2 regions of the Pseudonocardia sp. DR1-2 genome follow, and region 2 is predicted to be linked to the other one. Evidence: riboswitches for the same ligand, from Rfam matches in the RefSeq annotation. Region 2 holds a riboswitch; the other holds the start of a gene.

Region 1 (15,538 bases), on a different contig from region 2:
GCGGCCAGCACCCTCTCGGCGACGGCGATCTGCTCGGCGCGGCTCGCGTTCTGCGCCGAGCCGGTGCCACCGAAGGCCTTCCAGGTGGACGGCGTGAACTGCAGCCCACCCGAGAACCCGTTACCCGTGTTGATCGACCAGTTGCCGCCGCTCTCGCACTGGGCGAGCTGGTCCCAGACCTCGTCCGGGGCGGCGTTGGCGGTACCGGCGATCGCAGCCGTCGCGCCGACCGCGACGACACCCGCCGCAGCCATGCGCAGCAGACTTCGGCCCTTGGGTCCCTTGGTCATCGTTTCGCTCCCACCGCGCCGTCCCGAGGACACGCACACTCCGCGCAGGAGGTCCCCAGGGCACAGATGTGCCCACCGTGTCGTCGCGGGTGCGTCGATCGGGACCGGGGAGCGACGTCCATGACGCCCGCGGAGGTGGTCTCTCTCGTCCCCGTCCCGTTCCGTTTCCTCGACGGACCGGACAGCCGCGGGACGGGGGTGGTTCGGCGCGGCGGGTCCGGATGTGTGACTCGTTCAGGCGGCCGCTCCGGTGGACCGGCCGACGAGAAAGGTGAATGCACGGAAAGAATTCGTCAATGAAGGGACCCGTGAGCGGAATCACTGTAACAACGATGTAATTATCAGATTCTCCCTAAACGCACTGGTCAACGACGTCACATCACGGACCTATCACGCGGTCGTGAACATTTTTGATCCGGAAGCAACTCGAACCTTCCGAGGGCCTCGTTCGTCTTCACGGGGAGGTCCCGGACCCGCCCGCGCGGTGAGGAGGGACCCTCCTGCTGTGGCCGCGTTCACCGCTCGTCCTGCATGCTGGTTCGGTGAACGAACCCGCACCCGGCCCCGGGAGCCCGGCCGAGCTCGCCGACGCGCTGCGCGCGACCGGCTACCTCGCCGACGACGGTCTCGCGACGGCGGCCTTCCTCGCCCTGCGCATGAACCGTCCGCTCTTCTGCGAGGGCGAGCCGGGGACCGGCAAGACCGCACTGGCCCAGGCACTGGCCGCCACACTGGACGCACCGCTCATCCGCCTGCAGTGTCACGACGGCATCGACGCCGGTCAGGCCCTCTACGACTGGGACTTCCCCCGCCAGCTGCTGCACCTGCGCACCCTGGAGGCCGCGAGCGGGCGCGACGGGTTCGACCCGGACAGCGTCGAGGCCGGCCTCTACGACGAGCGCTTCCTGCTGGCCCGCCCGATCCTGCAGGCGCTGCGCACCAGCCCGTCGGTGCTGCTGATCGACGAGATCGACCGTGCCGACGACGAGTTCGAGGCCTTCCTGCTGGAGGTCCTCACCGAGCACGCGGTGACCATCCCCGAGCTCGGGGAGGTGCGCGCCGCGACGCCGCCGGTCGTCGTCCTCACCTCGAACCGGACGCGCGAGGTGCACGACGCGCTCAAGCGGCGCTGCCTCTATCTCTGGCTGGAGCACCCGAACATCGAGCGCGAGATCGAGATCCTGCACAGCAGGCTGCCCGAGGTGCCCGAGCGCCTCGCCGCGTCGGTCGCGCGGGCCGTGCAGAAGCTGCGCCACGCCGACCTGATCAAGCCCCCGGGCGTCGCGGAGACCCTGGACTGGGCCCGGGCGTTGCAGCTGATCGGTGCCCGGCACCTGGATCCGGAGTCGGCGGCGCGCACCCTCGGGGCCGTCCTCAAGTACCGGGAGGACGCCGACCGGGTCCACAAGCAGCTCGACACCCTGCTGGCGTCCTGACCCGGCCGCGATGACCGTCCCCCCGAGCCCGTCCCCGGCGGCCCCGCCACGGCCGCCCGCGGCGGAGCCCACCGGCACCACCGACGAGCTGCTGACCGGATTCGTCGGGTTCACCGAGGTCCTGCGCGCGGCGGGGGTCCCGGTCACCCAGGACCGGGTGACCGCCTACCTGCAGGCGCTCGACACCCTGGAGGTCACCGACCGGGACCAGGCGTACTGGGCCGGCCGGCTGACGCTGTGCGCCGACCCCGACGACATCGTCCGGTACGACCTGGCGTTCCCGTCCTGGTTCGAGCCGACCAGCAACCGCCCGTCGAGCAACCGCGACGACCGCCCGCCCGCACCACCGAAGCTGGCCGCGCTGCTGCCCGGCAACGAGGGCGGGGAGGACGACTCCGACGACACCGACGGCCCGCAGATCAAGGCCGCCGCGACCGGCGCGGAGATCCTGCGCAACCGCGACCTCGGGGAGCTCTCCCCCGCCGAGCGCGAGCACCTGCGCCGGCTGATGACCCTGCTGAAGCCGGAGCCGCCGACCCGGGCGTCGCGGCGCCGCAGGCGCAACCGGCACGGCGAGGCCGACCCGCAGCGCACGTTGCGCGCGGCGCTGCGCAACCAGGGCGAGATCTTCCGGCTGGCCCGGCGCGACACCTCGCGCCGGCCGCGCAAGGTCGTGCTGCTGATCGACGTCTCGGGGTCGATGGAGCCCTACGCGGACGCGCTGATGCGCTTCGCCCACGTCGTCGTCCGTCGCTCGCCGCGCTCGGTCGAGGCGTTCACCCTGGGCACCCGGCTCACCCGCATCACCCGTGAGCTGCGGCTGCGCGACCCCGAGCACGCGCTGCGCGCCGCGGGCAGGGCGATCCCGGACTGGTCGGGCGGCACCCGGCTGGGCGAGGTGCTGCAGGCCTTCGTCGACCGCTGGGGACGCCGCGGTGCGGCCCGGCGGGCGGTCGTGGTGGTCTTCTCCGACGGCTGGGAGCGCGGCGGCACCGAGCTGCTCGGCTCCCAGGCCGAGCAGCTGTCCCGGCTGGCCCACCGGCTGATCTGGGTCAACCCGCACGCGGGCAAGGACGGCTACGCCCCGGTCCAGGGGGGAATAGTCGCGGCCCTTCCGCACTTGGACGACCTGCTGGCCGGGCACAGCCTGGACACGCTGGAGAAACTGCTCGAGGTGGTGCGCAATGCGTGACGTGATCGACCAGCTCGAAGGCTGGTGGAAGAACGGTGAGCCGGCCGCGCTCGCGACGGTGGTCGGGACCTTCCGGTCCGCACCGCGCCAGCCGGGGGCATCGATGCTCGTCGGCCCGGCGGGCGAGGCCGTCGGCTCGGTCTCAGGCGGCTGCGTCGAGGGCGCGGTCTACGAGCTCGGGCAGCAGGTGCTGTCCGAGGAACGGCCGGTGCTGCAGCGCTACGGCGTCTCCGACGACGACGCGTTCGCCGTCGGCCTGACCTGCGGCGGCATCCTCGACATCTTCGTGGAGAAGGTGACCCCGGAGACCTACGCACAGCTCGGCCGGATCGCCGAGGCGATCCGCGACGAGGACCCGGTCGCAGTGGCCACGGTCGTCGCGGGCCCCTCGGAGCTGCTCGGCAGGCGCCTGATCGTCTGGCCGGACCGGACCGAGGGCGGCACCGGCTCGGACCGGATCGACGACGCCGTGCGCGACGACGTCCGTGGTCTGCTCGACTCCGGCCGCAACGCGACGCTGACCTACGGCGTCCACGGCGAGCGACGCGGGGAGGGCCTGCAGATCTTCGTCGAGTCGTTCGCGCCGCCGCCCCGCATGATCGTGTTCGGGGCGATCGACTTCGCCGCCGCGGTGGCCCGGATGGGCACCTTCCTCGGCTTCCGGGTGACCGTCTGCGACGCCCGTCCGGTGTTCGCGACCGCGAGCCGCTTCCCGGGGGCCAACGAGGTCGTGGTCGAGTGGCCCCACCGGTACCTGCAGGCCGAGGCCGACGCGGGCCGGATCGACCAGCGCACCGCGCTGTGCGTGCTCACCCACGACCCGAAGTTCGACGTGCCGCTGCTGGAGGTCGCGCTGCGGCTGCCCGAGGTCGGCTACATCGGGGCGATGGGCTCGCGGCGCACCCACGACGACCGGCTCGAGCGTCTGCGCGAGCGGGGCGTGACCGAGGCCGAGATCGCGAAGATGTCGTCGCCGATCGGGCTGGACCTGGGCGCCCGCACCCCGGAGGAGACCGCGGTGTCGATCGCCGCGGAGATGATCGCCCAGCACTGGGGCGGCGAGGGCGTCCGGTTGGCCGAACGCGAGGGGCCCATCCACGCGTCCTGACCTCCTCCGCTTTCGGCCAGGCCGGAGCCGGTCGACGACCCGGCTCCGACCTGCGGATCGGCGTGCCGTCCGCCGATCGAGGGGGTCGAGGGACAGGGTGTCCCTGTACCGTGGGCCACACGCTCGTGACAGATCCGCTCGCCGTCGTCGAGTGGTGAGTCGACAACGCGCAGCAGCAGGAGGAGGGCAACGTGGTCCTCACCGGTTCGGCCGGTCCCGTCGCCCCTGACCAGGGGCATCGCGGAACCGTGCGACGGGAGACCGTTCTCGTGCTCGACGGGGAGACCGGCACGTCCGGCGCCGACGAGGGTTACACCGTCCGCGCGGCGCACCGCCCGCGGGAGCGGCCGCGGCTGTCCAAGTTCCACGCCCCGGAGATCGTCTTCGGGCCGGACTCGCTGCCGGAGACCGCGCACGCCGCACTGCGGCTCGGTGCGCGCCGCCCGTTCGTCGTCACCGACCCGGGGGTGACCGAGGCGGGGTGGCCCGCCGAGCTGCTGCGCCACCTGCGCGCCGCGGGCCTGCGCCCGCAGCTGTGGAACGAGATCACCCCGAACCCGAAGGACCACGAGATCCAGGCCGGGTTCGAGCGCTACGAGAGCTCCGGCTGCGACGTGGTGATCGGCGTCGGCGGCGGCTCGGTGATCGACGCCGCGAAGGGCGTCGCCCTGCTCGCGGCCAACGGCGGCACGATCCTCGACTACGAGGGCATCGACCGCATCGCCAACCCGATCCCGCCGCTGGTGATGGTGCCGTCGACCTCGGGCACCGGCGCCGACGTCTCCCAGTTCTGCATCATCACCGACACGGCCCGCCTCACCAAGATCACCATCATGGGCCGGGCCCTGGTCCCGGACGTCTCGGTGATCGACCCGCGGCTGCTCGTCACCATGCCGGACTGGCTCAACGCCGCGACCGGCCTGGACGCGCTCACCCATGGCATCGAGGCGTTCGTGTCGCTGGCCCACGGCCCGCTGACCGACACCCACGCGCTGCACGCGGTCGCACTCGTCCACGCCAACCTGCCGACCACGATGATCCGCCGCCACGACGACGGCCCCCGCACCGCGATGGCGCAGGCCGCGCTCGAGGCGGGCCTGGCGTTCACGAACGCGATCCTCGGCGCCACCCACGCCATGAGCCACCAGGTCGGCGGCATGCTCGACCTGCCGCACGGCCTGATCAACGGGGTGCTGCTGCCGCACGTGATCCGGTTCAACGGTTCGGCCTCCGACGCCGACGCGGCGCGCTTCGTCCCGATCGCCCAGGCCATGGGGCTGCCCGCCCGGCCGGGGATGCCCGGCGACGAGGCCGTGGACATGGTCGCGACCGAGGTCCGCAAGCTGGCCGACGAGGTCGGCGTCCCGACCGGGCTCGCCGCGATCGGGGTGCGCGAGGCCGACGTCCCGCGGCTGTCCCGGCTCACCCTCGGCGACGCCTGCCTGACCACCAACCCGCGCACGGCGAGCGTGGAGCAGATCGAGAACCTGTTCCGGGAAGCGCTGTGACGCCCGCACGGAGGCCCTCGCGGTGACCGCCGCCGCCCGCTTCCCGCGCCGCCGCACTCCCGCACCGCCCTCGTCGCCGGCCGCCGGGGGCCGGGCCCGCCCCGACCTCGACCAGCTCACCGGCCTGCGGACGGGCAAGCCGTCGTTCTACCCGGAGTACCGCGAGGGGGCCGAACGACTGCGCCGGGTCATCCTCGCGCTGGACCGGATCTCGGCCGCGCTGGTCCGCACGATGGAGGGCTCCGAGGCGCTGGTCCGCGCCGTCGCCGACGCGGCCGCCGACCACCTGTCGGCGGACTGGGTGGTGCTCGGGCTCGTCGACGGCGAGCTGCCCGACGCCGCGCCGCGGCACGTGGTCCTCGGCCCCGACGGCGTCGAGTGGGCCGACCTGGGGTCGGTGCCCGAGCGCGTGCGCCGGCACGTGGAACGGCTGCACGCCGGCGACGGCCATCACCACCACCACGAGGACGACCCGCGCCCCCGGCACCTGCACGTCCCGATCCGGCTCGACGGACGCACCGTCGGCGGGTTCGTCGCGTGGACGCCGCCGGAACGGCACATCGACGACACCGACCACTCGGTGCTGCGCATCCTGGCCGGTCAGACGGCGTCGGCGCTGCAGAACTGCGCGCTGCTGGAGCGCGCCGAGCGGCTGCACGCACGCACCGCGGCCCAGGCCGAGGACCTGCGCGTCCGCAACGACGAGCTGATGCTCACCCAGCAGGCACTCGGGGCGGCCCGCCAGCGGGAGGTCCTCGACAACGAGCGGCACCGCATCGCCCGCGAGCTGCACGACAGCGTCACCCAGTACGCCCTGTCGGCCGGGATGCACATCGAGCTGTGCCGGTCGGAGATCACCGAGCCGGTCCTGCTCCAGCACCTCGACACGGCGAAGGACCTGACCCGGCGCGCCGTCGAGCAGCTGCGGTCGGCGATCTACGCGCTCAACGACGACGACCACGCCGACAAGGACCTGCCCTCGATGCTGCGGCAGCTGTCCACCGTGCACATGCCCGACGAGCTGCGGGTCGAGGTGACGATCGGCGGGGCCCCGGTGCCGCTGCCGCACGAGCACGAGCAGTCGCTGTTCCGGATCGCCGGCGAGGCGTTGTTCAACACGGCGATGCACGCGTCGGCCTCGCGGGCGGTGGTGCGACTGGCCTACGCCGACGGCCGAGTCCGCCTGTCGATCTCCGACGACGGCGGCGCCTCCCCCGAGCAGATCCGCCGCACGCTGCGTGCGGCGTCGGTCCGCGGCCCCTCCGGGGAGCACCGCGGCCTCGTGAACATGGACGCCCGCGCCCGCGAGATGGGCGGGGCCCTGCGGTTCCGCCGCTCGCGGATCGGTGGGCTGCAGGTGCAGGTGGACGTCCCGATCGGGACGCCGGGGAAGGAGCTCGGATGAGCAGCGGCACACGGACCGCCCCGGGCGGTCCCGGGCACGTCTCCGGCGGCCCTGCCCGGGGCCGCGCCGTCACGGACGCCCGCAGCGGCGGCGGACCGGATGCCCGCGGCGGAGCCGGTGTCGGCGCGCGCGGCCCCGGCCACGGCGGTGGTCACGGCGGTGGTCACGGCGTCCCCGGTCAGGCGGGCCCCGGGCAGGGTGGCGGGAACGCGCCGGGCGGCGGGATGCACGGGTCCGGTGGGACCGCCGCGACCCGCAGCGGTCCCGGTCCCGCGGGCGTCGCGGCGCGGCCGATCCGGATCGTGCTGGTCGACGACCACTCGATCATGCGCCAGGGGCTGCGCGCGGTACTGGAGCGTGAGGACGACCTGCGCATCGTGGGCGAGGCGGGCAGCGCACCGGAGGCGTTCGCCGCCGTCGCGACCGGCCGGCCGCAGGTGGTGCTGCTCGACCTCAAGCTGGCGTCCGGCCCGCAGACCGACGGTCTCGAGGTCTGCCGCAAGCTGTGCGCCGACCACCCCGGCATCGGGGTGCTGGTCCTGACGACCTTCGCCGAGGACCGCCTCGTCGTCGAGTCGGTGCAGGCCGGCGCCCGCGGCTACGTGGTGAAGGACGTCGACACCACCGAGCTCGTCCGTGCCATCCGCGCGGTGTCCCGCGGGGAGAGCGCGTTCGACGCCCGGTCGGCGTCGGCGATGGTGCGGTCGCTGTCCGGCGGGATGCCCGACCGGGAACGGCTGACCGACCGTGAGCTGGACGTGCTCCGCCTGCTGGCCCGGGGGCTGTCCAACCGCGCGATCGGCGCCGAGCTGTTCATCTCCGAGACGACGGTCAAGTTCCACGTCGGCAACCTGATGCGCAAGCTGATGGTGTCGCGTCGCGCCGAGGCGGTCTACGCGGCCACCAAGCTCGGCCTCCTCTGACCTCGACGTCCCCGGCCACGCCTCTCCGACCGGCACGGCGGCACCGCGGTACGGCGTGCGCGCAGGTCGAGGGGGCGTCGTCGACGAGTCCGGATCGCGTTCCGCGGAACGCGACGTCGGCCCGCCCACCCGGCATCCACGCCCGGACCGGGTCGGCGCATCCGTGACCGGCCCGGTCAGCGCGTCGCCTGGACGGTGACGCTCAGTGGCACATCGGGGAGGCCGTCGGTCACGTGCCACTCGCCGTCGTCGTCCTCGGCCATCCGGCCGGGCAGGGCCTCCCAGGGGACGGTCCGGTGCTCGGTGAGACCGGTCAGCGTCAGTCCCTGGTCGAGGAGCGCGGTGACGATCTCACCGAGGCCGTGGTTCCACTCGTGGGTCACGGTCGCGGTCAGGGGGCGTGCGGTGGCGACGTAGCTGCTGTCGTCGTCGAACTCCAGCGGTTCGGTCGTCTCGAACCAGGGGTGGCGGACGGCGAGGGTGTGCTCGTCGAGGGTCGCGAGGAAGGGGTGCATGTCCCGGACGAACAGCCCGCCGCCGGGGGCGAGCAGCCGGGCGACGACCGCCGCCCACCGGGTGACGCTCGGCAGCCAGCAGAGTGCGCCGATGCCGGTGTAGACCACGTCGAAGCCGTGGTGCGGCAGGACCTCGTCGGCGCGCAGGACGTCGGACTCGACGTAGTCGATGTCGGCTCCGGCGCGGGCCGCGAGGGCACGGGCCTGCTCCAGTGAGGCCGGCGAGAAGTCCAGCCCGGTGACCCGGGCGCCGAGCCGGTGCAGCGACAGCGTGTCGGTGCCGATGTGGCACTGCAGGTGTACGACGCGCAGGCCGGCGACCGGGCCGAGCCGCTCGGCGTCGAAGCGGACCACTCCGGACAGCCGCGCGGGATCGGCGACGAGCGCGTCCACGCCGTAGTCGGGGCTCTGCGCGTGCAGTGGGGCGCGGTCGTCCCAGGAGGCGCGGTTGAGGGAGAGCGAGCGGTCCACCCGCCCAGCAGAGCACGGGCGGGCCGCGGGGACGACCGGTTTCCGGTCCCGGTAGACAGGACCGATGCGCTGGTACGCCGAACGCCCCGACCGGATCGCCCGCCAGGTCGTCGCCGACGTCGTCGCGCTGCTGTGGACGGTCCTCGCCGTCACCGCCGGCGTGGCCGTGCACGACGGGCTGTCCGCGCTGCGTGGGCCCGGCGACTCGCTGGTCGTCGCGGGCGGGCGGGTCTCCGACGCCTTCACCGGGGTCGCCGGGGCGGTCGGGGCGATCCCGTTCGTCGGGTCCGACCTGGCCCGCGCGCTGGATCCGGCCGCGGGGGCGGGCACCGAGCTCGTCGCGGCGGGGCGGGAGTTCGGCGACGCCGTCGGCACCCTCGCGACGGGGGCGCTGGTCGTCGTCCCGCTGGTGATGCTGCTGCCGGTGTTGCTCGGCTGGCTGCCGCTGCGGCTGCGCTACGCCCGGCGGGCCGGTGCCGCCGTCGCGGCGCGGACCGCCGCGCCGGATCTGCTGGCCGTGCGGGCGCTGTCCCGGGTGCCGGTGTCGCGGCTGGTCCGGGTCGCGCCCGACCCGGCGGCGGCGTGGCGGTCCGGGGACCCCGCCGTCGTCGCGGCGCTGGCCGCGCTGGAGCTGTCCGACCTGGGTCTGCACGCACACCCGCACGACTGAGCGACGACCGGGCGACGACCGGGCGACGACCGGGCGACGACCGGGCGACACGGGGGCGAGCGGGCGACGACGCGGTCTCGTCGCCGACGGGCAGCGCGGCGGGTGCGAAGCTGTCGGCCATGCCGCTGTTCGCCCTGGAGGGCCTCTCCCCCACCGTGCACCCGGACGCCTTCGTCGCTCCGACCGCGACGCTCGTCGGGGACGTACGCGTCGAGGAGGGCGCCTCGATCTGGTACAACGCCGTGCTCCGCGCCGACCTGGGGCCGATCGTCGTACGTGCCGGCGCCAACGTGCAGGACGGGTCGGTGCTGCACGGCGGCGACGACCCGGTCACCGAGATCGGCGAGGGGGCCACGATCGGGCACCTGTGCGTGGTGCACGGCGCCGTGATCGGGGCGCGCGCGGTCGTCGGGAACGGCAGCACCGTGCAGGACGGTGCCCGGATCGGCGAGGGCGCGATGGTCGCCGCCGGGTCGACGGTCGCGCCGAACTCCGAGCTGGCTGCCGACCGGCTGATGCTCGGCTCCGCGGCGAAGGAGCGCGGCGAGCTGACCGAGCAGGCCCGCTGGTGGGTGCGGACCAACCCGGACTTCTACCGCGCCCTGGCCCGGCGGCACGCCGACGGCGTCGCCCCCGCCTGAGCCCTCCCGAGACGGTCCGGTGCGTTCCGCGGAACGCACCGGGACGTCGGTCCTCAGTCCTCGCGGCCGGGCGAGCTCGCCTGTGCCCGGTAGCGGCGCGGGATCCGACCGGCGTGCCGGGCGTCCCAGCCCGCCTCCACCCCGCGGCGCATCGCGCGGGCCATCCGCTCCGGGTCGGCGGCACGAGTCACGGCGGTGGCGAGCAGGACCGCGTCGCAGCCCAGCTCCATCGCCAGCGCCGCCTCCGAGGCGGTGCCGATCCCGGCGTCGAGCACGACCGGCACGCCCGCGGCGGCCACGATCATCTCGATGTTGTGCGGGTTGCGGATGCCCAGCCCGGTACCGATCGGCGAGCCGAGCGGCATGACGGCGGCGCACCCGACCTGCTCCAGGCGACGGGCGAGGATCGGGTCGTCGTTGGTGTAGGGCAGCACGGTGAAGCCGTCGTCGACGAGCTGCTCGGCGGCGTCGAGGAGCTCGACCGGGTCGGGCAGCAGCGTCGTCTCGTCGGCGACGACCTCCAGCTTCACCAGGTCGGTCTCCATCGCCTCGCGCGCCATCCGCGCCGTGAGCACCGCCTCGGCGGCGGTCCGGCAGCCCGCGGTGTTGGGCAGCACGGCGATCCCGAGGCGGCGCAGCAGGTCCAGCAACCCGGTCCCGCCCGCGACGTCGACACGGCGCAGCGCCACCGTCGTCAGCTCGGTGCCGGACGCGACCAGCGCCCGCTCCAGGATCTCCAGGTTCGCGGCACCACCGGTGCCCATCACCAGCCGCGAGTCGAACAGGTGGTCGCCGAACGTGAGCTTGTCGGTCTGCACAGCCATGCTCATCCTCCCTGTACCGCGGTCAGGACCTCGACCCGCGCGCCGTCGGCGGGGCGGTGCCCGGCCCACGAGGTGCGCGGCACGACCTCCCCGTCCACGGCGACGGCGATCCCCCGCTCCGGCAGCCCGGCCTCGGCCAGGATCCGGGCGAGGTCGGCGCCGTCGTCGACGTCGCGGTGCTCGCCGTTCAGCACGATCCGCATCAGTGGTTCCCCTCCTCGCGTGCCCCGGCGGCGGCCGGGGCGAACCGTCGCGGATCCGCCGCGCGGACCGGTTCCGGTACGTCGTCGCCGCGCAGCACCGCCGCGACGGCCGCCGCGGTCACCGGTACCAGCAGCATCCCGTTGCGGCCGTGCCCGGTGGCCGCGACCAGCCCGTCGGGCCCGGTGCGCCCGATCAGCGGCAGGTTGTCCCGGCTGCCCGGCCGCAGCCCGGCCGCGGTCTCGGTCAGGGCGTACTCGGCGATGCCGGGCAGGATCCGCTCCGCGTCGCGCAGCAGGTCGCGCACCCCACCGACGGTGACGTCGGTGTCGAAGCCGTTCTCCGCCGTCGTCGCGCCGATCACGAGGTCGCCGTACCCGGGCAGCGTCCGCGGCACGGCGTAGACCGGGCGCCCGTCGACCAGCGCCCGCACCGTCCGCGACGGCGGCGGCAGGGCACCGGCGCGGCGGGTCAGCCGCAGGATCTCGCCCTTCACCGGGCGGACCAGCCCGTCGAGCACCGGGTGCAGCGACGACGAGTGCGCCCCCGCCGCGACGACGACCGCGTCCGCCGCGACCTCGGTCCCGTCCGCGAGCCGCACGCCGGTGACACGGGCGCCGTCGTCGAGGACGCGCGCGACCCCGCGGTCGGAGACGACGACCCCCGCCCGCCCGGCCGCGGTCGCCAGTGCGGCGAGCAGCCGCCGGTTGTCCACCGACGGGTCGTCGGGCACCGAGAGGCCGCCACGGACCTCCGGGCCCAGCGCGGGTTCGAGCCGGCGCAGCTCGCGACCGGTCAGCCGGTGCACGTCGCGGCCGAGGGACTCCAGGTAGTCCGCGAGCGCGGTCAGCTCGGCGCGGTCCCCCGACCCGGTCGCGGCGACGACGGTGCCCTCCGGGTGCAGCCCGGCGTCGGTGCCGGCGTCGGCGGACAGGGCCGCGGCGAACTCCGGCCAGCGCGCGACCGAGTCCAGCCCGAGGGCGAGGAGGTCCTCCTCGCCGGGCCAGGCCTCGGTGACCGGGGCGAGCATCCCGCCCGCCACCCAGGACGCGCCGCGACCGGGGGCCGGGTCGAACACCGTCACCGACCAGCCGTCGCGGGCCGCCGTGCGGGCGACGGACAGGCCGACGGCCCCCGCACCCGCGACGACCAGCCGTCCGGCACTCGCGCTCATCGGATCCACCTCACTCCCTGCGCCGGCATGACCCGGATCAGGTTCGACGGTCGGGACCGCGTCGCGGATCCCCTCTCAGCCCGCTGCCCGGGCTCCCGTGGTTCGTCGTCGTCCGGGGCCCAGGCTACGCCGTAGCCTGCGAGCCGTGTCCGACACCGATACCCGTCCCGGCACCGGCGACACCCGTCGCGCCCGGCTCGACGGCCTCACCGACGCCCGTCTCTACCTGTGCACCGACGCCCGCACCGCGCGCGGTGACCTGGCGGAGTTCGCCGACGCCGCGCTCGCCGGCGGGGTCGACATCGTCCAGCTGCGGGACAAGGGCGGGCCCGGCGGGCCGCTGGAGGCGAGCGCGGAGCTCGCCGCACTGGAGGTGCTCGCCGACGCCTGCCGCCGGCACGGCGCGCTGCTCGCGGTGAACGACCGCGCCGACGTCGCGCTCGCCGCGGGTGCCGACGTGCTGCACCTCGGCCAGGACGACCTGCCGGTGGCGTGGGCGCGCCGGGTCGTCGGCGACGACGTGCTCATCGGCCGGTCCTCGCACAGCCCCGCCGAGACCCTGACCGCCGCCGACGAGGACGGCGTGGACTACTTCTGCGTCGGCCCGTGCTGGCCGACCCCGACCAAGCCGGGACGCCCGGCCCCCGGCCTGGACCTGGTGCGCACGGTCGCCGGACGGACCCCGGCGCGACCGTGGTTCGCGATCGGGGGCATCGACGGCGACCGCCTGGACGAGGTCCTCGACGCCGGTGCGGACCGGATCGTCGTCGTCCGGGCGATCACCGAGGCCGAGGACCCGCGCGCGGCCGCGGCGGCGCTGCGGGCCCGCCTGCGCTGAGCCCGCCTGCGCCGGGCAGGCGGGTCAGTTCTGCGTGCCGGAACCCTGGTTGCCCGAGCCCTGGCCGCCGGAGCTCTGCCCGCCCGAGTCCTGACCCGACTGGCCGGAGCCCGGCTGCTGGGTCGGCAGGACCCGGTTCAGCCCGTCCTGCAGCGGGTTCGACGAGCCCGAGCCGTCCTGACCGGAGTCCCGGTCACGGGTGCCGGTCGACGACTCCGACGTGCTGGTGCCCGACTCCTCGGTGGAGGTCGAGCTCGACGACGACGTCGACGAGTCGCCCCCGGAGCCGTCGCCCCGGTCGTTCTCCTGCTGGGTGGGGGGAGCACCGCCGCGGACGACGTTGCTCACCGAGGTCCCGGACGAGCCGGACAGCGACGAGCCCTTCACGAACTCGATGCCCGAGATCAGGAACATCGACACCGCGAAGGTGACGACGCCGAGCACCGCGGACACGATGACCGTCTTGCGGGTGACCCGGACCCGGCGGAACCGGCTGTGGCCCGCTCCGGCGGCACGGGTGGTGCCACCGGGTGCCTGCCACGGGTCCAGCAGCACCGTCTCCTCGCCGGTGGGCCCGGCGAGACCGTGGCCGGAACCGTTCTGCGCGGCGACCGCGGTGCCCTCGGCGACGCCCTTGCCGCGCCGGGTCGCCTTGTCCTTCAGCTCGAGTGCCTTGTCCTTGCTGACCTCGAGCGAGCGGGTGAACAGCGTGGTGGCCAGCGTCGAGATGATCGAGCCGAGCGCCGCGCCGATCACCGTGCCGACCGCGCCGAGGAACGAGCCGAGCACCGCCGTGACGATCGCCGCGCCGGCGCCGGCTGCGATCTTCGTCGGGCTGAGGTCGGCCTTGAGGCCGCTCGCCTTCGTGGTGTCCGACGAGGCGTCGCCGGAGCCGTCACCGGACCCGCCAGAGCCCCCGGACCCACCGGGTCCGTTCGGTCCGCCGCCGACCGGGCCCACCGGACCGCCGGGTCCGGCCGCGCGGGTCGTGTCCGACGCGGGCGGCAGCACCCGGGTGCGCGGACGCCCGCCGGGCGGGGTCCCGTCCGGCACGCCCGGACCGGGCACGACCGGGCTCACCGGACGGCCACCGGGCGGGGTCTGCGTGGTCCGGCCGCGGACGGTGCCCGACGGCTGCTGCGGGACCCGGCCGCCGTGCGTGCGGGGCGGATGCGCGGTGCGCTGACGGGGCAGCCGCGGGGCGTCGGGGGCGGCCACCGGGCGACCGGTGCCGGGTCGGGGAGCGGACGGCTGGGCGGGGGGACGGGCCGGGCCGGGGACGCCACGGGGGGCGTCGCCGAAGCCGGGCTCCGGGGGGCGCTGGTGTGGCATGGCTCCTTGCAGTGATCGTCGGTGCGGCGGCTCGCCCCGGGGGAACGTCCGGGCGGCCACGATTGCGCCGGACGATCACCCGAAGTGGTGACCTTCACACGACCGAGCGAAGGTCACGGGAAGATCACGATTCTAGCGCTACGAGGTGTCAGAGCCTGTCACCGGGGGTGACGAATGCCCGGGTGATCGGCCGGCAGCGCCGTACGCAGCAACGGCCACGACACGAGCACGCTCAGCCCCACCAGCACCGGGCTCAGCACGGTCCGCGCGACACCCAGGAGCACGACCTGGTCGGCCGCCCACAACGGGAGGAACACCGACAGCCGCAGGACGTACTGCGCCACCCACGCCCAGGACGCCCGCTGGTACCCGCGGAGCAGGTCCGGGTCGCGCCGCCACCTCGTGCGCTGTCCCAGCAGCCCGCCGACGACGACCCCCAGCAGCGGCCACCGCACGACGATCGAGATCGCCCAGGCCAGCGCGCTGCCGACGTTGGACACGATCTGGACCAGGAAGAAGTCCGACGCCCGCCCGGTCACCAGCGCGATCCCGGCCGCGACGACGACCCCGGCCAGCCCGAACAGCACCGCCCGCGGCCGCCGGCCGCGGTACAGCCGCCACCCCGCCACCGCGGCCCCCGCGACGATCGCCGCGCCGGCCCCCCAGTTGATCGGGAACGCCGACCCCGCCGCCCCCGCCACCACCCAGGCGAGCACGAACGCGACCACCGGGATCGAGGCGTCCACGGCACCGGCCCGGCCACCGAGCAGTTCGGCGAGCCTCGGGTCCTCCCGGGATGCGGTGTGCGGAGCGCGATCGGACGTCACCCCGCTAAGGGTGCCCTATCCCGCGCGCCGGGTCGACGGGATCGGATTGGCGGACAGCGCCGAACAGGGTGATCATCGGCGTAACACCGGACATCGTTGCGGTGAACAACAGACAAGGCACGCGGAGGACCGGGGACGAGAGGGGGCCGTGCCGATGCACCAGCAGACGCACGCACAGCACCG
Region 2 (15,538 bases):
ACCCCGTCCCCGCAGGCGTCCCCGGCCGGGACGGGTGCGTTCCTGCGGGAGTTCCTGCGCGACCCGCTGCGCACGGCGTCGGCGCTGCCGAGCTCCCGGGCGCTGGCCCTCGCCGCCACCGCACCGGTCCCCGCGACCGGGGACCCGGTCGTCGTCGAGCTGGGGCCGGGCACCGGGGCGTTCACCGACGTCGTCGCCGAGCGGCTCGGCGGCCGCGGCCACCACCTCGCCGTCGAGCTGAACCCGCGACTGGCCGCGCTGCTGCGGGCCCGCCACCCCGGGCTCGACGTCGCCGTCGCCGACGCGGCCGAGCTGCCCGCACTGCTCGCCGCCCGCGGGCTCGGCGGCGCCGACGTCGTGGTCTCCGGGCTGCCGTGGGCGGCCTACCCGCGCGACGAGCCCTGGCTGACCGACGTCGTCGCCGGCTGCCTGCACCCCGACGGCGCGCTGACCCAGTTCGGCTACTCGGTGACCCGGGCCCTGCCGCCCGCCCGGCGGCTCCGGCGGCGGCTCGCCGCGGCGTTCGAGGAGGTCGTGCACGGCCGCACGGTGCTCGCCAACGTCCCGCCCGCGTTCGTCCTCACCGCCCGCCGTCCGCGGCCGCCCCGGGGCTGACCTGGCCCGTCGCCGCCGGGGAGACCCCGGGCCCGCCCACCGGGCGGTGACGGTGCGGCCCCCGGCTACCCTGATCCGCGCCCCGCAGCCCGGTCGGCGTCGACGCGCGGACCTGCCGGGGATCGCCGGTTCCCGCCCGGGAACGACCCACGGACCAGGGGAGACGTGTGTCGCAGACCCAGCTCGTGTCGCCCGAGACCCGCCCGCTGCGCGCGTGGCAGCGCAGCGCTCTCGCCCGCTACCTCGCGACCTCGCCGCGGGACTTCCTCGCGGTCGCGACCCCGGGTGCGGGCAAGACGACCTTCGCCCTGCGCGTCGCGTCGGAGCTGCTGCGCGACCGGGTCGTCGACGCGATCACCGTCGTCACCCCGACCGAGCACCTGAAGTACCAGTGGGCCGAGTCGGCCGCGGCCGCCGGCGTCGCGCTCGACCCGGAGTTCCGCAACTCCGCGGGCGGTACCTCGCGGGACTACCAGGGCATCGCGATCACCTACGCCGGCGTCGCCGCGCACCCGATGCTGCACCGCAACCGCACCGAGAACCGCCGGATGCTGGTGATCCTCGACGAGATCCACCACGCTGGCGACGCCAAGAGCTGGGGTGAGGGCGTCTACGAGGCGTTCGAGCCCGCCACCCGGCGCCTCGCCCTGACCGGGACGCCGTTCCGCTCCGACGACAACCCGATCCCGTTCGTCGAGTACGTCCCCGACGCCGAGGGCGCCCCGCGCAGCCGGGCCGACCACCAGTACGGCTACGCCGAGGCGCTGGCCGACAACGTGGTCCGGCCGGTCGTCTTCCTGGCCTACTCCGGTACGTCCAACTGGCGCACCAGCGCGGGCGAGGAGATCTCCGCCCGGCTGGGGGAGCCGCTGACCCGCGAGCAGACCGCGATGGCCTGGCGGACCGCGCTGGACCCCTCGGGGGACTGGATGCCCGCGGTGCTCGCCGCGGCCGACCGGCGCCTGCAGAGCCACCGCGACGGCGGCATGCCCGACGCGGGCGGCCTCGTCATCGCCACCGACCAGACGGCCGCCCGTGCCTACGCCGCGCTGCTCACCGGCATCACCGGGGTCCGGCCCGCGGTCGTCCTGTCCGACGAGGCGGGCGGCTCGGACCGGATCGCGGAGTTCTCCCGCTCCACCGAGCGGTGGATGGTCGCGGTCCGGATGGTGTCCGAGGGTGTCGACGTGCCGCGCCTGGCCGTCGGCGTCTACGCCACCAGCGCCTCCACCCCGCTGTACTTCGCCCAGGCGATCGGCCGGTTCGTGCGGTCGCGGCGGCAGGGCGAGACCGCGTCGGTGTTCGTCCCCAGCGTCCCGGTGCTGCTCGGCCTGGCCAGCGAGCTGGAGGCCCAGCGCGACCACGTCCTCGGCAAGCCGCAGCGGCCCGAGGAGGTCTGGAACGACGCCGAGCTCAACGAGGCCAACAAGGTCAAGGACGAGCCCGGCGAGCAGGAGAAGGCGTTCACCTCCCTCGGCGCCGACGCCGAGCTGGACCAGCTGATCTACGAGGGCGCCACCTACTCCGCCGACGAGGAGGACTACCTCGGGCTGCCCGGGCTGCTGGAGCCCGACCAGGTGCGCACCCTGCTGTCCCAGCGGCAGGCCGACTGGATCGCGAAGGGCTCGCCGCGCACCGGCGCCCAGGCCCGCGCCACCCCGGCGACCGAGCCCACCCCGCCGCCGGCCGCCGAGCGCGGGCAGAGCGTGCGGGAGCGGCTGCAGACGCTGCGCAAGGAGCTCAACACCCTGGTCGCGCTGCACAACCACAAGACCCGCAAGCCGCACGGGAAGATCCACAACGAGCTGCGGGCGCACTGCGGCGGCCCGCCGGTGGCGATGGCGACCATCGAGCAGCTCGAGGAACGCATCGCGACCCTGCGGTCCTGGCGCTGAGAGCCGCCGTGGCGGGCCGCCGTGTCGCCGTCGGGCCCGTTCCTGGCCCTGTCCTGCCCGGAGGCCGTCGCGGCCCGTGCGGGCGCGGCGGGGTCGGCCCGCCACCGCCGCGACGACCACGACATCGGCGTGGCGACGGCGACGACGGCGCGTCGGGCCACCCGGTGATCCGTTCCGCGCGCGCAGATCCGCTCGGCGCGCGCGTCCGGACACGCGCGCCGAGCGGATCTGCGCGCGAACTGCGGATCTGCGCGCGGACGTGGCACCGGCCGAGCGGTCAGGACGGGGCGGACCGGTCCCGGGCGGACGTGGCGGGGACGGGGACGGGTTCGTCGCCGTCGCGGGACCGCAGGGCCACCGCGGCGACGACCAGCGCGATCCCCACGGCCTCCAGCGGCCCCGGGAGCTGACCGAGCACGACGAGCCCGACCAGCGTCGCGGTGGCGGGCAGCAGCGCCAGCAGGACCGCGAACCGGGCCTGCCCGACCCGGCGCAGCACGACCTGGTCCAGCACGTAGGGGACCACCGAGCTGAGCACACCCAGCCCGACGGACAGGCCGAGCACCACCGGATCGGCGAGCGGCGCGAGGTTCGCGACGCCGAACCCGGTCGCGGCACCCGCACCCCCGGTGAACAGCAGCGGGACCAGGACGACGGCGGCCACGGTGAACCCGGTCGCCAGGTCGTCGATGCCGGAACCGGCCCGCGCGACCCGCTTGCCCAGCACGATGTAGGCCGCCCACATCGCCGCCGCGCCCAGCGCCCACAGCACCCCGGCGGGACTGCCGGACCAGCGGACGTCGGCGATGAGGAGCACGCCCGCCGCGGCCAGGCCGACCGCGCCGACGTCGCGGAACCGGCGCGAGGCGAGCGCCGCGACCAGGACCGGGCCGGTGAACTCGACCGCCACCGCGGTGCCGAGCGGCAGCCGCGCGATCGCCTCGTAGTAGGCGACGTTCATCAGCGCCGTGGCCAGCCCGAACGTCCCCGCGCGGACGAGCCGGACGCCACGCCAGGCGTCGCGGCCGGGACGGCGCCATGCCAGCAGGACCAGCGCGGCACCGATGAGGCGCAGCTCGGCGACCGCCGACGGAGCGAGCCGGTCGAACAGCCCGACGGCCAGCGCGGCCCCCACGTACATCGAGGTCCCACCGGCCAGGAACAGCAACGGAGCGGGAACACGATCGGGCGACGGGCGGGGACTCACCCGGCCAACGTAGACCGCGACACACCGTATTTACCGTGGCGCGCTTGCACGTCGGGCGAGTTGCCCGCATGATTCACACGCAGTCAACTTCATACGCAATCGGTCACCGCGGGTACATCGCGGCGCCACCGAACCGTGCGGCGCACGCCACACGTGACGGACGTCGCGACGCATCCCGGGAACACGTACAGGGGCCTCGAGCGTCTGTACAGGTGTGGGCGAGCCGCTCGTGCGGTCGTCACAGTGATACGGCGGCGAGCGCCCGAAGCCCGCCGCCGCGACGGAGGGAGACCGCTATGCAGCCCGAAACGCTGACCCGGCCCGAACTGACCCTTGCCGACCGTTGCGACCGCTGCGGTGCGGCTGCCAAGGTGCGCGCGATCCTGCCCTCCGGTGGGGAACTCCTGTTCTGCAACCACCACGGCAACGCCCACGCCGCCAAGCTGCGTGAGTCCGGGGTGCAGGTGCAGACCGGGGAGTGACACCCGGGGCGCGACCCGCGTCCCCAACTCAGACCCGCGAACGGGGCGGGGATCCGATCGGATCCCCGCCCCGTTCGGCATGTCCGGGGGTGTTCAGGACACTGGTGCGAGCGGCTCCGGGCCGGTGCCCGGGCCCCCGTGCGCCCCGGCCGGCCGCGACGGCGCCGGGTCGGCGGGCAGCGGGGTGGCGCCGGTGACGATGTCGGCGGCCCGCTCGGCCACCATCACCACCGGGCCGTAGGTGTTGGCGTTGGGCACGTCCGGGAAGATCGACGCGTCGACGACCCGCAGACCCTCGGTGCCGTGCACGCGCAGCGTCGACGGGTCCACGACGGCGTCGGCGTCGGTACCCATCCGCGCGGTGCTGGTCGGGTGCAGCCCGTTCTGGGCGCGCCGGGACACCCAGTCGAGGATCTCGGCGTCGGAGCGGACACCGTCGCCGGGGAAGGTCTCCCCGGCGTCGAGGCCCGCGAACGCCGGCTGGGTGAGGATCTCCCGGGCCAGGCCGACGGCCTCCACCCAGCGACGCCGGTCGCCGTCGGTGACCAGGTAGTTCTGCACCAGGCGCGGCGGGACGGCGGTGTCGCGGGACACCGCCCGCACCGTCCCGCGGACGTCGCCCGCCATCACCGAGACGTGCATCTCGTAGCCGTGCCCGACCGGCGGGACGTCCGGCGCGAAGCGCATCGCGACCGGCGCGAACAGCATCATCACGTCGGGGATGCCCCCGGCCATCGAGGTGGAGGCGAACCCGCCGATCTCGAAGTGGTTGCTGGCCCCGATCCCGGTGCCCGAGACGAGCCAGCGGGCCGCCGCGGCGGGCAGCCGGTGCGGGGCCCGGTGCGGGGCAAGCGAGATGGGCTGGGAGCAGGCGTGCTGCAGGTGCACCGCGAGGTGGTCCTGCAGGTTCGCGCCGACCCCCGGCAGCTCCACCCGGGTCTCGACGCCGATGCCCGCGAGGTGCTCCGGGTCGCCGAAGCCGGACACCTGGAGCAGCTGCGGGGTGGCGATGGAGCCGGCGGCCAGCAGGGTCTCGCCGGCGTCGACGTCGCGGAGGGTGCCGTCGGCGGCGCGGTAACGGACGCCGATGACCCGGGTACCGCGGGCGTCGGTGCGCAGCGCGCGGACCAGGGCGCCGGTGCGGACGGTCAGGTTGGGCCGCGACGCGGCGACCGGGTGCAGCCAGGCGTCGGTCGCCGAGAAGCGGCGCCCGCGCGAGATCGTGCGCTCGGTGCGGGAGAAGCCCTCCTGGACCGGGCCGTTCGTCGAGTCCAGCAGCGCGTGCCCGGCCTGCTGCGCCGCGGCCAGGAACGCCGCGTTCAGCGGGCCCGCGGCCGGGGCGCGCTCGAGGACCTGCGGCCCGTGGCCGCCGTCGGGCAGCGGGGTGCCGTGCTCGGACATCCGCCGCTCCAGGCGGCGGAAGTAGGGCAGCAGGTGGGCCGAGCTCCACTGTCCGCAGCCGGGCAGGCGGGACCAGCGGTCGTAGTCGCCCGGGTGGGCCCGCTGGTAGACCATCCCGTTGATGCTGCTGCTGCCGCCCAGCACCTTCCCGCGCGGGACGGCGATCCGGCGCCCGGCCAGACCGGCCTCGGGCTCGGTGACGTAGCACCAGTCGTAGCGGGGGTTGCCCCACGCCTTCGACAGCGCGGCGGGCATCCGGATGATGGGGTCCCAGCGGTGGTCGGGCCGACCCGCCTCGAGCATCAGCACCCGGCGCGTGGGATCCTCGGTGAGCCGGGCGGCCAGCACCGCCCCCGCGGATCCCCCGCCGACGATGACGACGTCGTACCGGCCCATTGCGCGCCCTCCACACCCACTGTCGGGATTGCCCTGTTCGAGGGAGCAACCCCCCTTGCGTGGATCACGGTACGCCGCGCCCACCGGCCGTCGCCGCCGCCCCCGTAGGCTCGATGGTGTGACGACGACCGAGCGGGACGCCGAGGACGGAGCGCACCTCCGCGACGCCGCCGCGGACGACGCCGACGCCGCGTTGGCCGCCCTCGCCGCCCAGCTGGAGGCGTCGGTCGCCGAGCTGTCCTCGGCCCGTGAACGGGTGGCCGAGCTGCAGGAGCTGCGGTCGCAGGGGTTGAGCTGGCGGGCGATCGTCCCGCGCGAGGCACGGCCGCTGATCGTGGAGACCCTCACCCGCACCCTCGACGGCCTGGGCGCCGTCGGTGGCCGGTTCCGCCGCGAGGAGGCCGTCGCGCTGCACGCCGAGGGCGAGACGATCGCCGGGATCGGCAGGCTGTTCGGGGTCAGCCGCCAGCGCGTGTCGGCCTACCTGCAGGAACACCAGCAGCTCCTCGAACGGTGTGCGGCCCGCCGGGACCGGCCGGAGGCCTGACCCCGGGTCAGCCCTGGTCGTGCCTGCGGTGCCGCGCCTGCCGCTGGGCGGGCACCCGCGGCGCCACCGGCACCACGGGGGAGCGGCGGGCCGCCGGGATCAGCGCGGTGCGGTCGAGCGCGTCGGGCTGTTCCGGCACCGACGGCCGCTCGGCGCGCAGCTGCAGCCGGGCCAGCTCGCGGACGTCGGTGAGCCGGGCCGCCAGCGCGGTCACCACCGGCGCCAGCGCGACGACCAGACGCTCACCGAGCGGGTCGTCGGGCCCGCCGCGGGCGAACAGCTGCAGGGCGCCCGCGGTGCGCCCGGCGACCGGGACCGGCACCGACAGCGAGCGGACCAGGCCGCAGTCGGCCGCGGCGGCGGCCAGCTCGGGCGGTCCGGACCGGGTCAGGTCCGGGGTGGTCAGCGTGCGGTCGCCGCGCTCGGCGGCGGGGCCCGGCCCGGCGTCGGCCCGGCGCTGCAGCTCACCCAGGCGCAGCGCGGCGGTGTCGGAGCCGAACACCCGCCGGGCCTCGGGGTCGCGGGGGTCGGCGGGCTCGCGCAGCAGCAGCGCCGCACCCCCGACCCGGGCGGCGGGCACCAGCGCGACACAGATCCCGGACAGCATCGCGGCGACGTCGGCGTGCGCCACGGAGGTGGCGCCGGCCTGCAACGCGACCCGCACCAGGGCGGGTGCCGGGTCGGGCGTCGGCCGCCCGGTCGTGCCGGAGGTCCAGAGCGAGGCCGCCATCTCGTCCCTTCCGCGTCAGCTCCCGCGAGCGGGTTCGTGACACAGCGTCGCGGGTGTGGTGGCGAGGATAACGATCGTGGTCGCCGCCGCGGACGGCGGCTCGCCCGGCCCGTCCCGACGATCACCGCAGGTGACGGAACCGGAGGCTTCGGTGACCGGGGGTGTCCGGTCGACCGGTGCGACGGAGGTCGCCCCGGCAGGACGGGGTGGGCCGCGTAAGGTTCGGAGGACGTACCGCGGGAGCCCGCGCACCGAGGCTGAGAGGGCGGCAGGACCGGCCGCCGACCGTTCGAACCTGATCCGGGTCACACCGGCGTAGGGAGGCCGCTCCGTGCTGTCACGTGCTCTCCGTCCGCTCGCCGTCGCGCTGGCGCTCGCGCTGGCCCTGTCCGGCTGCGCCGCGGCCGACGGCCCCGCCGGGGGCGGGCCGATCCGCGTCGCCCTGGACTGGACGCCGAACACCAACCACATCGGGCTGTTCGCCGCCCAGCAGGCGGGCTACTTCCGCGACGCCGGCCTCGACGTCGAGTTCCTGCCCTACAACCAGACCTCACCGGACACCCTGGTCGGTTCCGGCGCCGCGGACTTCGGCATCGGCTTCCAGGACTCCTTCACGTTCTCGAAGGCCGCGGGCGCCGACATCACCTCGGTGATGGCGATCCTGCAGCACTGGGCGACCGAGATCGCGGTGCGCTCCGACCGCACCGACATCCGGCGCCCGCGCGACCTCGACGGCAAGGTCTACGCCGGGTTCGGCGGGCCCGGTGAGAACCAGAAGATGCAGGCCGTGATCCGGGCCGACGGCGGTCGCGGCGACTTCCGCACCGAGGTCCTGTCCACCGCGGCCTACGAGGCGCTCTACTCCGGCCAGGCCGACTTCACCGAGCCGTTTGTCAACGTCGAGGGCATCGAGGCGCAGCTGCGGGGCGAGCCGATCCGCACCTTCCGCTACACCGACTACGGCTTCCCGGACTCCTACAACGTGCTGCTGCTGGGCAACTCGACCTGGCTGCGCGACAACCCCGACCGGGCCCGCGCGTTCGTGCAGGCCGTCCAGAAGGGCTACGCGCTGGCCGCGCAGGACCCGTCGACCGCGGCCCGGATGCTGAAGGAGGCCAACCCCGGCGCGTTCACCTCCGACGCGCTGGTCGACCGGGGCGCACAGATGCTCAGCGAGCGCTTCCTGCGCGACACGCAGGGCCGCGTCGGGTTCCAGACCCCGCAGCAGTGGGCCGGGTTCTCCGGATTCCTCTACGACACCGGCACCGTCGCGGGGCCGGACGGCGCCCCGGTGCGGCAGAAGCCGGACTTCTCGACCTGGTTCACCAACGACTACCTGGCACCGTGATCCGCCGGCTGTGGCCGGCCGCGGCGCTGGTCACCGCCCTGCTGGTCGCCTGGCAGGTCGCGGTCACCGTCGCCGGCACCCGCCCCCAGGTGCTGCCCTCGCCGCTGCGGGTGGTCGAGCAGGGCTGGGCGTTCCGGGCCGAGCTGTGGGCGAACACGCTGCCGACGGTCCAGGTGACGCTGATCGGGTTCACTGTCTCGATGGCGCTGGCCTGGGCGGCCGCGGTCGCGGTGGACTTCTCGCCGTGGCTGCGCCGGGCGCTGACCCCGCTGCTGGTGGCCTCGCAGACGCTGCCGGTGGTCGCGATCGCCCCGCTGCTCATCATCTGGTTCGGGTTCGGCCTGCTGCCGAAGGTGCTGGTCATCGCGCTGGTGACGTTCTTCCCGGTGGCGGTCGGGCTGATCGAGGGCTTCGCCGCGACCGACCGGTCCGCGACCGCGCTGCTGCGGTCGATGGGGGCCTCGCGCTGGCAGCGGTTCCGCTACGTGCGGCTGCCCGGGGCGCTGCCGTCGTTCTTCACGGCGCTGCGGATCGCGATCACCTACGCCGTCACCGGGGCGATCTTCGCCGAGTACGTCGGCGCCCGGGCCGGCCTGGGCATCTTCATGCAGCTGCAGAAGAACCAGTTCCGCACCGACCTGGTGCTCGCCGCCGTCGGCGTGACCGCGGTGCTGTCGGTGACGCTGTTCGCGCTGACCTTCCTGCTCCAGCGCCTGGTCACGCCCTGGTACGTGGCCGACCACGACGGGCACGGTGCGCGGTGAAGGTCGTGGTGCGCGATCTGTCGGTCTCCTACGGCGACCTGCCGGTGCTGTCCGGGGTGAGCCTGGACGTCGCGCCGGGGGAGTTCGTGTCGCTCGTCGGGCCGTCGGGATGCGGCAAGTCGACGCTGTTCGGGGCCCTGGCGGGCATCCTCGACGGGGCGACGGTGACCGGCGGGATCGAGGTCGACGGCGGCCCGGTGCGCGGCGCCCCGTTCGGCCTGATGCCCCAGCAGGACCTGCTGTTCCCGTGGCGCACCGTGCTCGACAACACCACCCTCGGGCTGGAGGTCGCCGGCGTGGGGCGCCGCGAGGCCCGCGAGCGTGCCCGCGCGCTGTTCGAGCCGTTCGGGCTCGCGGGCTTCGAGGACGCCCGCCCGGGTGCGCTGTCGGGCGGCATGCGCCAGCGCGCGGCGCTGCTGCGCACCGTCGTCGGGGGGCGCGAGGTGCTGCTGCTCGACGAGCCGTTCGGCGCGCTGGACGCGCTCACCCGGACCGCGATGCAGGACTGGCTGGAGTCGGTGCGCGCCCGCTACGGCTGGACGACGGTCCTGATCACCCACGACGTGCGGGAGGCGGTCCTGCTCTCGGACCGGGTGCTGGTCTTCTCGCCGCGCCCGGCGACCGTGGTGCGGGAGGTCGTCGTCGACGCCGGGCGGCCGCGCAGCCGTACCGACCCGACCCTGGCCGCGGTCGAGGCGGACCTGCTGGAGACCCTGCGCGTCTGAGGCGGGCCCGACCCGGGGGCGGGGGAGCGGTGGTCGCCGTTCGCCACGGCGCGTTCTGGTGCCGTGGCGGCCGTCCGGATCGTGCCGCAGGGCAACAAAGTCGATGTTCGTGACCGGATTGTGATGACAGAACGGGAACTGTCTCGATTCAGAAGGCTGTTGCGGAACCGGTTCCGCCCAATACGTTGGCGCTCGCAACATTCACCCGTTCGTGATCATGCGAGCGGTCCACAACGTGGTGGAGGGAGACCCCGATGGGGGCACGGAACACGGGGCGCGGTCCCCGGCTGCGTCGGGCGGTCGCGGCGGCGGGTCTCGGCCTGCTGCTGGCCGTCGCGGGCTGCGGACAGAACAGCGCCGGCGGCGGCGGGGAGGCCGCCGGCGGCGGGTCCGGCGGGTCCGGCGGCGGGGTGAAGGTCGGGGTGATCCTCCCCGAGACCGACTCCTCGGCCCGCTGGGAGGGCTTCGACAAGCCCATGCTGGACAAGGCGCTGCGCGCCCAGGGCATGGACCCCGACATCCAGAACGCCCAGGGCGACGAGCAGAAGTTCTCCACCCTGGCCGACGGCATGATCTCCAGCGGCGTCAAGGTCATGATCATCGCCTCGATCAGCAGCGACGGCGGCACCGCCGTCGCCCAGAAGGCCAAGGCCCAGGGCATTCCGGTCATCGACTACGACCGGCTCAACCTCGGCGGCGTCAGCGACTACTACGTCTCCTTCGACAACGAGAAGGTCGGCGCCCTGCAGGGCGAGGGCCTGGTCCAGGGCATCGGCGACAAGCCGGGCGCCCAGGTCATCGAGATCGAGGGCGCGCCGACCGACAACAACGCGACCCTGTTCTACAACGGCCAGCAGACCGTGCTGAAGCCCAAGTACGAGTCCGGGGCGCTGAAGCTGGTGCAGAGCCAGAAGATCGACAAGTGGGACAACCAGGTCGGTGGCACCACCTTCGAGCAGATCCTCACCGGCAACGGCGGCAAGGTCGACGGCGTCGTCGCCGCCAACGACGGCCTCGCCGGCGCCATCGTCACGGTGCTGGCCAAGTACGGCCTGAACGGCAAGGTCGTGGTCACCGGCCAGGACGCCACCGCCGACGGGCTCGCCGCGATCCTGCGCGGGGACCAGTACATGACGGTGTTCAAGCCGATCGAGCAGGAGGCCGAGGCCGCCGCGAAGCTCGCCGGTGCCCTGGCCAAGGGCGACACCGCGGCCGCCGACGGCGTCGCCACCCAGACGGTCGAGGACCCGAAGGGCAACCGGGACGTCAAGTCGGTGCTGCTCGAGCCGCAGCTCATCACCAAGGACTCGGTCAAGAAGGTCACCGACGCCGGCTACGTCAAGGCCTCGGAGATCTGCAACGCCGAGACCCAGGCCGCCTGCGGCCAGCTCGGCATCAAGTAGGACCCGCAGCCGGACCGGGCCGCGGCGGAGACCCCGCCGCGGCCCGGCCGACGCCCACGTGGAAGGTGCCCGAAGTGGCCGACCCCATCCTCTCCCTGCGCGGTGTGTCGAAGAGCTTCGGCGCCGTGCAGGTCCTGCACGACGTCGACCTGACCGTGCGCGCCGGCGAGGTCACCGCGCTCGTCGGCGACAACGGCGCGGGTAAGTCCACCCTGGTCAAGTGCGTCGCGGGTATCCACCCGATCGACTCCGGCGAGGTCCTGTTCGAAGGGGCGCCGGTGACCGTCGCCGGGCCGTCGGACGCCTCCCGGCTCGGCATCGAGGTCGTCTACCAGGACCTCGCGCTGGCCGACAACCTCGACATCGTCCAGAACATGTTCCTCGGCCGCGAGCGCGGCCGCTCCTGGATGCTCGACGAGGGCTCGATGGAGCAGGCCGCCCGCGACACCCTCGCGTCGCTCTCGGTCCGCACCGTCACCTCGGTCCGGACCCCGGTCGCGTCGCTGTCCGGCGGGCAGCGCCAGACCGTCGCCATCGCCAAGGCGGTGCTCTGGGACTCGCGCGTCGTGCTGCTCGACGAGCCGACCGCGGCGCTCGGCGTCGCCCAGACCCGCCAGGTGCTCGACCTCGTGCGACGGCTGGCCGAGCAGGGCCTCGGCGTCGTGCTCATCAGCCACAACATGGCCGACGTGTTCGAGGTGTCCGACCGGATCGCCTGCCTCTACCTCGGCCGGATGGTCGCGCAGGTCCCGACCCGCGAGGTCACCCACTCCGACGTCGTCCAGCTCATCACCGCGGGCCGCTCCGGCGAGCTCGGGCTGCCGCGGCCCGAGCAGGCGGTGACCTGATGGCCCCCCACCCCGATCCGTCCGGCCCCGCCGGCCCGGGAGGAGACACCGTGACCGAACGGACGCCCGCGCCCGAGCAGGAGCAGAGCGCGGCCCGCCGGGCGAACCCCGGTAACCGGGCCGCCGACTTCGGTATCGACACCACCGCCCGCACCACCCGCGAGGCGATCACGGCGTACCTGCGCGGCCTGCGTGGCGGTGACCTGGGCTCGCTGCCGGCGCTGCTCGGCCTGGCCGCGCTGTTCGTGCTGTTCAGCGTGCTGGACTCGGGCGGCACCTTCCCGAGCCTGCTCAACCTGGCGAACCTGCTCCAGCAGGGCGCCGGCCCGACCATCATCGCGATGGGCCTGGTGTTCGTGCTGCTCACCGGGGAGATCGACCTGGCCGCCGGTACGGCGTCCGGGCTGGCGGCGGCGCTGATGGCGCTGCACCTGATGAGCGACGGCAACGTGCTCGGCGCCACCGGCACCACCGTGTTCGTGCTGCTCGTGGCGGTGATGCTGGCCGGTGCCGTGCTCGCCGCGCTGGTCCGGGTGTGGGCCGGGTCGGTGATCAGCCTGCTCACCGCGGTCGTGCTCGTGATCGGGGTCCCGGCGAACGCGTTCACCGTGATGGGGCTCGCCGTCGGCGTCGGGGTGGTGATCGGCTGCCTCACCGGGTTCCTCGTGGCCCGGATCGGGATGCCGTCGTTCGTCGTGACGCTGGCGTTGTTCATCACGTGGCAGGGCGTGATCCTGCAGCTCATCGGCGACGGCGGCACCATCGCGCTGCGCGACCCCTTGATCAACGCCGTGGCGAACGGCAATCTCTCGGTCACGGCGTCCTGGGTGCTGTTCGTGGTCGTCGCCGGCGGCTACGCGGCCGTCCAGGTGGTGCGCCTGCGGACCCGGCTCCGCGGCGGGCTGGTCGCGCCGCCGACGGGGCTGGTCGCACTCAAGATCGGAGCGGTGGTGGTGCTCGGCGGGCTGGTGACGTTCGCACTCGTGCAGGACCGCTCGCCCGGCGTCATCGCGATCGCCGGGATCCCCTACGTCGTCCCGGTCGTGCTGGTGCTGCTCGTCGCGGGCACCTGGGTGCTCGACCGGACCCGGTTCGGCCGTCACGTCTACGCCGTCGGCGGCAACCGGGAGGCCGCGCGCCGGGCCGGCATCGACGTCGCCCGCATCCGGGCGTCGGTGTTCGTCATCTCCACCGCCTTCGCCGCGATCGGCGCGATCGTCTACTCGTCGAAGATCGGGTCGGTGAACCCGGCGGCCGGTGGCGGCAACACCCTGCTGTTCGCGGTCGGCGCCGCGGTCATCGGCGGCACGTCGCTGTTCGGCGGCCGCGGCCGCATCAGCAACGCCGTCATCGGCGGCACGGTGCTCGCCACGGTGCAGAACGGTCTGGGCCTGCTCAAGCAGCCCGCCGCCGTCGTGTTCGTGGTGACCGGCCTGGTGCTGCTGCTCGCGGCCGGTGTCGACGTGGCGTCACGGCGCCGGGCGGCGGCCAGCGGCCGGTGACATGACCCAGCCCGGATCGGGGACCCGACCCGACGACGCGCGCCGGCACAACCGGGCCGTCCTGTTGCGCCGGCTGCACGTCGAGGGTCCCTGCACCCGCGCGACGCTGGCCGGCGAGCTCGGCCTCAACCGCAGCACGATCAAGGCGGTGGTGGACGGGCTCGCCGAGGCGGGCGTCGTCACCGAGGCCGTCCCGGCCCAGCGCTCCGGCGCCGGGCGGCCGTCGCTGCTGGTGCTGCCCGACCCGCAGGCGGCGGTGGTGCTCGCCGTCGACATCCGGGTCGAGCAGGTCGCGCTGGCGATGGTCGGCATCGGCGGCCAGATCCTGGGCCGGCACAGCTGGAACCTGCACCGCACCACCCGGCTGCCCGGCGAGGTGATCACCCACCTCGCCGAGTCCGCCGCCCTGCTGCGCGACGAGCTGGGCGTGGCCGAGCAGGCGGTCGGGGTCTCGGTGCCCGGCGTCGTGCGGCGCTCCGACGGCTTCGTGCACGAGGCGCCCAACCTCGGCTGGCGCGACGTCGAGCTGGGGGCCCGGCTCGCCGCCGTCCTCGCCCGGCCGGTGCAGGTCGCCAACGACGCGGAGGCCGGCGCACTCGCCGAGCACCTGCGCGGGATCGGCCGCGACGTCGCCGACATGGTCTACCTCTCGGCCGACGTCGGCGTCGGCGGCGGCGTCGTGTCGGGCGGGCAGCCGCTGCGCGGCACCGGCGGCTACGTCGGCGAGCTCGGCCACCTCATGGTCCGCCCGGACGGGCGGGAGTGTTTCTGCGGCTCGCACGGCTGCTGGGAGACCGAGGTCGGCGAGCCCGCGCTGTGCCGCGCGCTCGGCCTGCCCGAGGACACCCCGCGCGGGGTGCTCGTCGCGGAGCTGCGCGACCTGGCCGTCGTGCCGGGCCGGGCCGACCGGCTGCTGGAGGGCTACGCCGGGTGGATGACCGCCGGGCTGGTCACCGTGGTGAACATGCTGGCCCCCGAGCTCGTCGTGCTGGGCGACCTGTTCGGCGCGCTGCCGCCCTCGGTCGTCGAGCGGATCGGGTCCGAGCTGCGCCGGCGCAGCCTGGTGAGCCGGGCCGCGGGCGGGACCCGGCTCGCGGTCTCCCCGCTCGGCCGCGACGGCGCGCTGGTCGGCGCGGCCGAGATCGCGTTCGAGCCGGTGCTGGCGGCGGTCTGACGGGAGCGGGCCGGACGGCACCGCTCCCGGCGTCCCGCGGGCTCAGGCCAGGTGGCCGGCCAGCTCGGGCAACGCGCCGACGGTGAAGGTCGGTGGGGTGAGGTACCCGGGCCAGGTGTCGCCGTGGCGGTCCAGCCAGGCCGTCGCCATTCCGGCCCGGGCGGCGCCGTGGAGGTCCCACGGGTGCACCGCGACCATCACCGACTCGGCCGCGTCGACCCCGCAGGCCCGCAGCGCGTACGCGTAGGAGGCGGGAGCCGGCTTCCAGATCCCGGCGTCCTCCACCGACAGCACCGCGTCGAACTGCTCGCGCAGGCCGTGGTCGCCGAGCAGCCGCTCGGCCACCGACGCGGCGCCGTTCGACAGCGTCACCAGCCGCAGCCCCGCGGACCGCAGTGCCGCGACCCCGCCGTGGACGTCGTCGTGCACCGGCAGCTCCAGGAACCCGTCGACGACGTGCCGCGCGCCCGCGTCGGGGTCGGCGACGCCGTGCCGGCGCAG

What was found. Region 2 has a riboswitch for thiamine pyrophosphate ahead of ND486_RS21790 (ABC transporter substrate-binding protein). Riboswitches for the same ligand answer to the same signal wherever they lie in the genome.
Region 1: another riboswitch for thiamine pyrophosphate. It lies ahead of thiO (glycine oxidase ThiO); the one in region 2 lies ahead of ND486_RS21790 (ABC transporter substrate-binding protein).

Annotation. Positions count from the first base shown of each region.
Region 1 is NZ_JAMQOF010000001.1:979,067-994,604, forward strand. Features, by position in the region: gene ND486_RS04530 (transglycosylase family protein) at 1-290, opposite strand, end outside; gene ND486_RS04535 (MoxR family ATPase) at 833-1,726, shown strand; gene ND486_RS04540 (VWA domain-containing protein) at 1,737-2,918, shown strand; gene ND486_RS04545 (XdhC/CoxI family protein) at 2,911-4,026, shown strand; gene ND486_RS04550 (iron-containing alcohol dehydrogenase) at 4,275-5,534, shown strand; gene ND486_RS04555 (GAF domain-containing sensor histidine kinase) at 5,557-6,939, shown strand; gene ND486_RS04560 (response regulator transcription factor) at 6,936-7,862, shown strand; gene ND486_RS04565 (class I SAM-dependent methyltransferase) at 8,039-8,848, opposite strand; gene ND486_RS04570 (hypothetical protein) at 8,913-9,518, shown strand; gene ND486_RS04575 (gamma carbonic anhydrase family protein) at 9,638-10,159, shown strand; gene ND486_RS04580 (thiazole synthase) at 10,213-10,983, opposite strand; gene thiS (sulfur carrier protein ThiS) at 10,986-11,186, opposite strand; gene thiO (glycine oxidase ThiO) at 11,186-12,358, opposite strand; TPP riboswitch at 12,356-12,464, opposite strand; gene thiE (thiamine phosphate synthase) at 12,495-13,196, shown strand; gene ND486_RS04600 (hypothetical protein) at 13,221-14,528, opposite strand; gene ND486_RS04605 (DUF3159 domain-containing protein) at 14,687-15,355, opposite strand; gene ND486_RS04610 (SGNH/GDSL hydrolase family protein) at 15,510-15,538, shown strand, end outside.
Region 2 is NZ_JAMQOF010000007.1:226,909-242,446, forward strand. Features, by position in the region: gene ND486_RS21750 (class I SAM-dependent methyltransferase) at 1-615, shown strand, start outside; gene ND486_RS21755 (DEAD/DEAH box helicase) at 783-2,510, shown strand; gene ND486_RS21760 (hypothetical protein) at 2,532-2,678, shown strand; gene ND486_RS21765 (DMT family transporter) at 2,788-3,651, opposite strand; gene ND486_RS21770 (hypothetical protein) at 4,014-4,199, shown strand; gene ND486_RS21775 (choline dehydrogenase) at 4,293-5,996, opposite strand; gene ND486_RS21780 (hypothetical protein) at 6,115-6,543, shown strand; gene ND486_RS21785 (hypothetical protein) at 6,551-7,273, opposite strand; TPP riboswitch at 7,500-7,613, shown strand; gene ND486_RS21790 (ABC transporter substrate-binding protein) at 7,605-8,621, shown strand; gene ND486_RS21795 (ABC transporter permease) at 8,618-9,385, shown strand; gene ND486_RS21800 (ABC transporter ATP-binding protein) at 9,382-10,110, shown strand; gene ND486_RS21805 (sugar ABC transporter substrate-binding protein) at 10,365-11,513, shown strand; gene ND486_RS21810 (ATP-binding cassette domain-containing protein) at 11,588-12,361, shown strand; gene ND486_RS21815 (ABC transporter permease) at 12,361-13,863, shown strand; gene ND486_RS21820 (ROK family protein) at 13,865-15,037, shown strand; gene ND486_RS21825 (haloacid dehalogenase type II) at 15,080-15,538, opposite strand, start outside.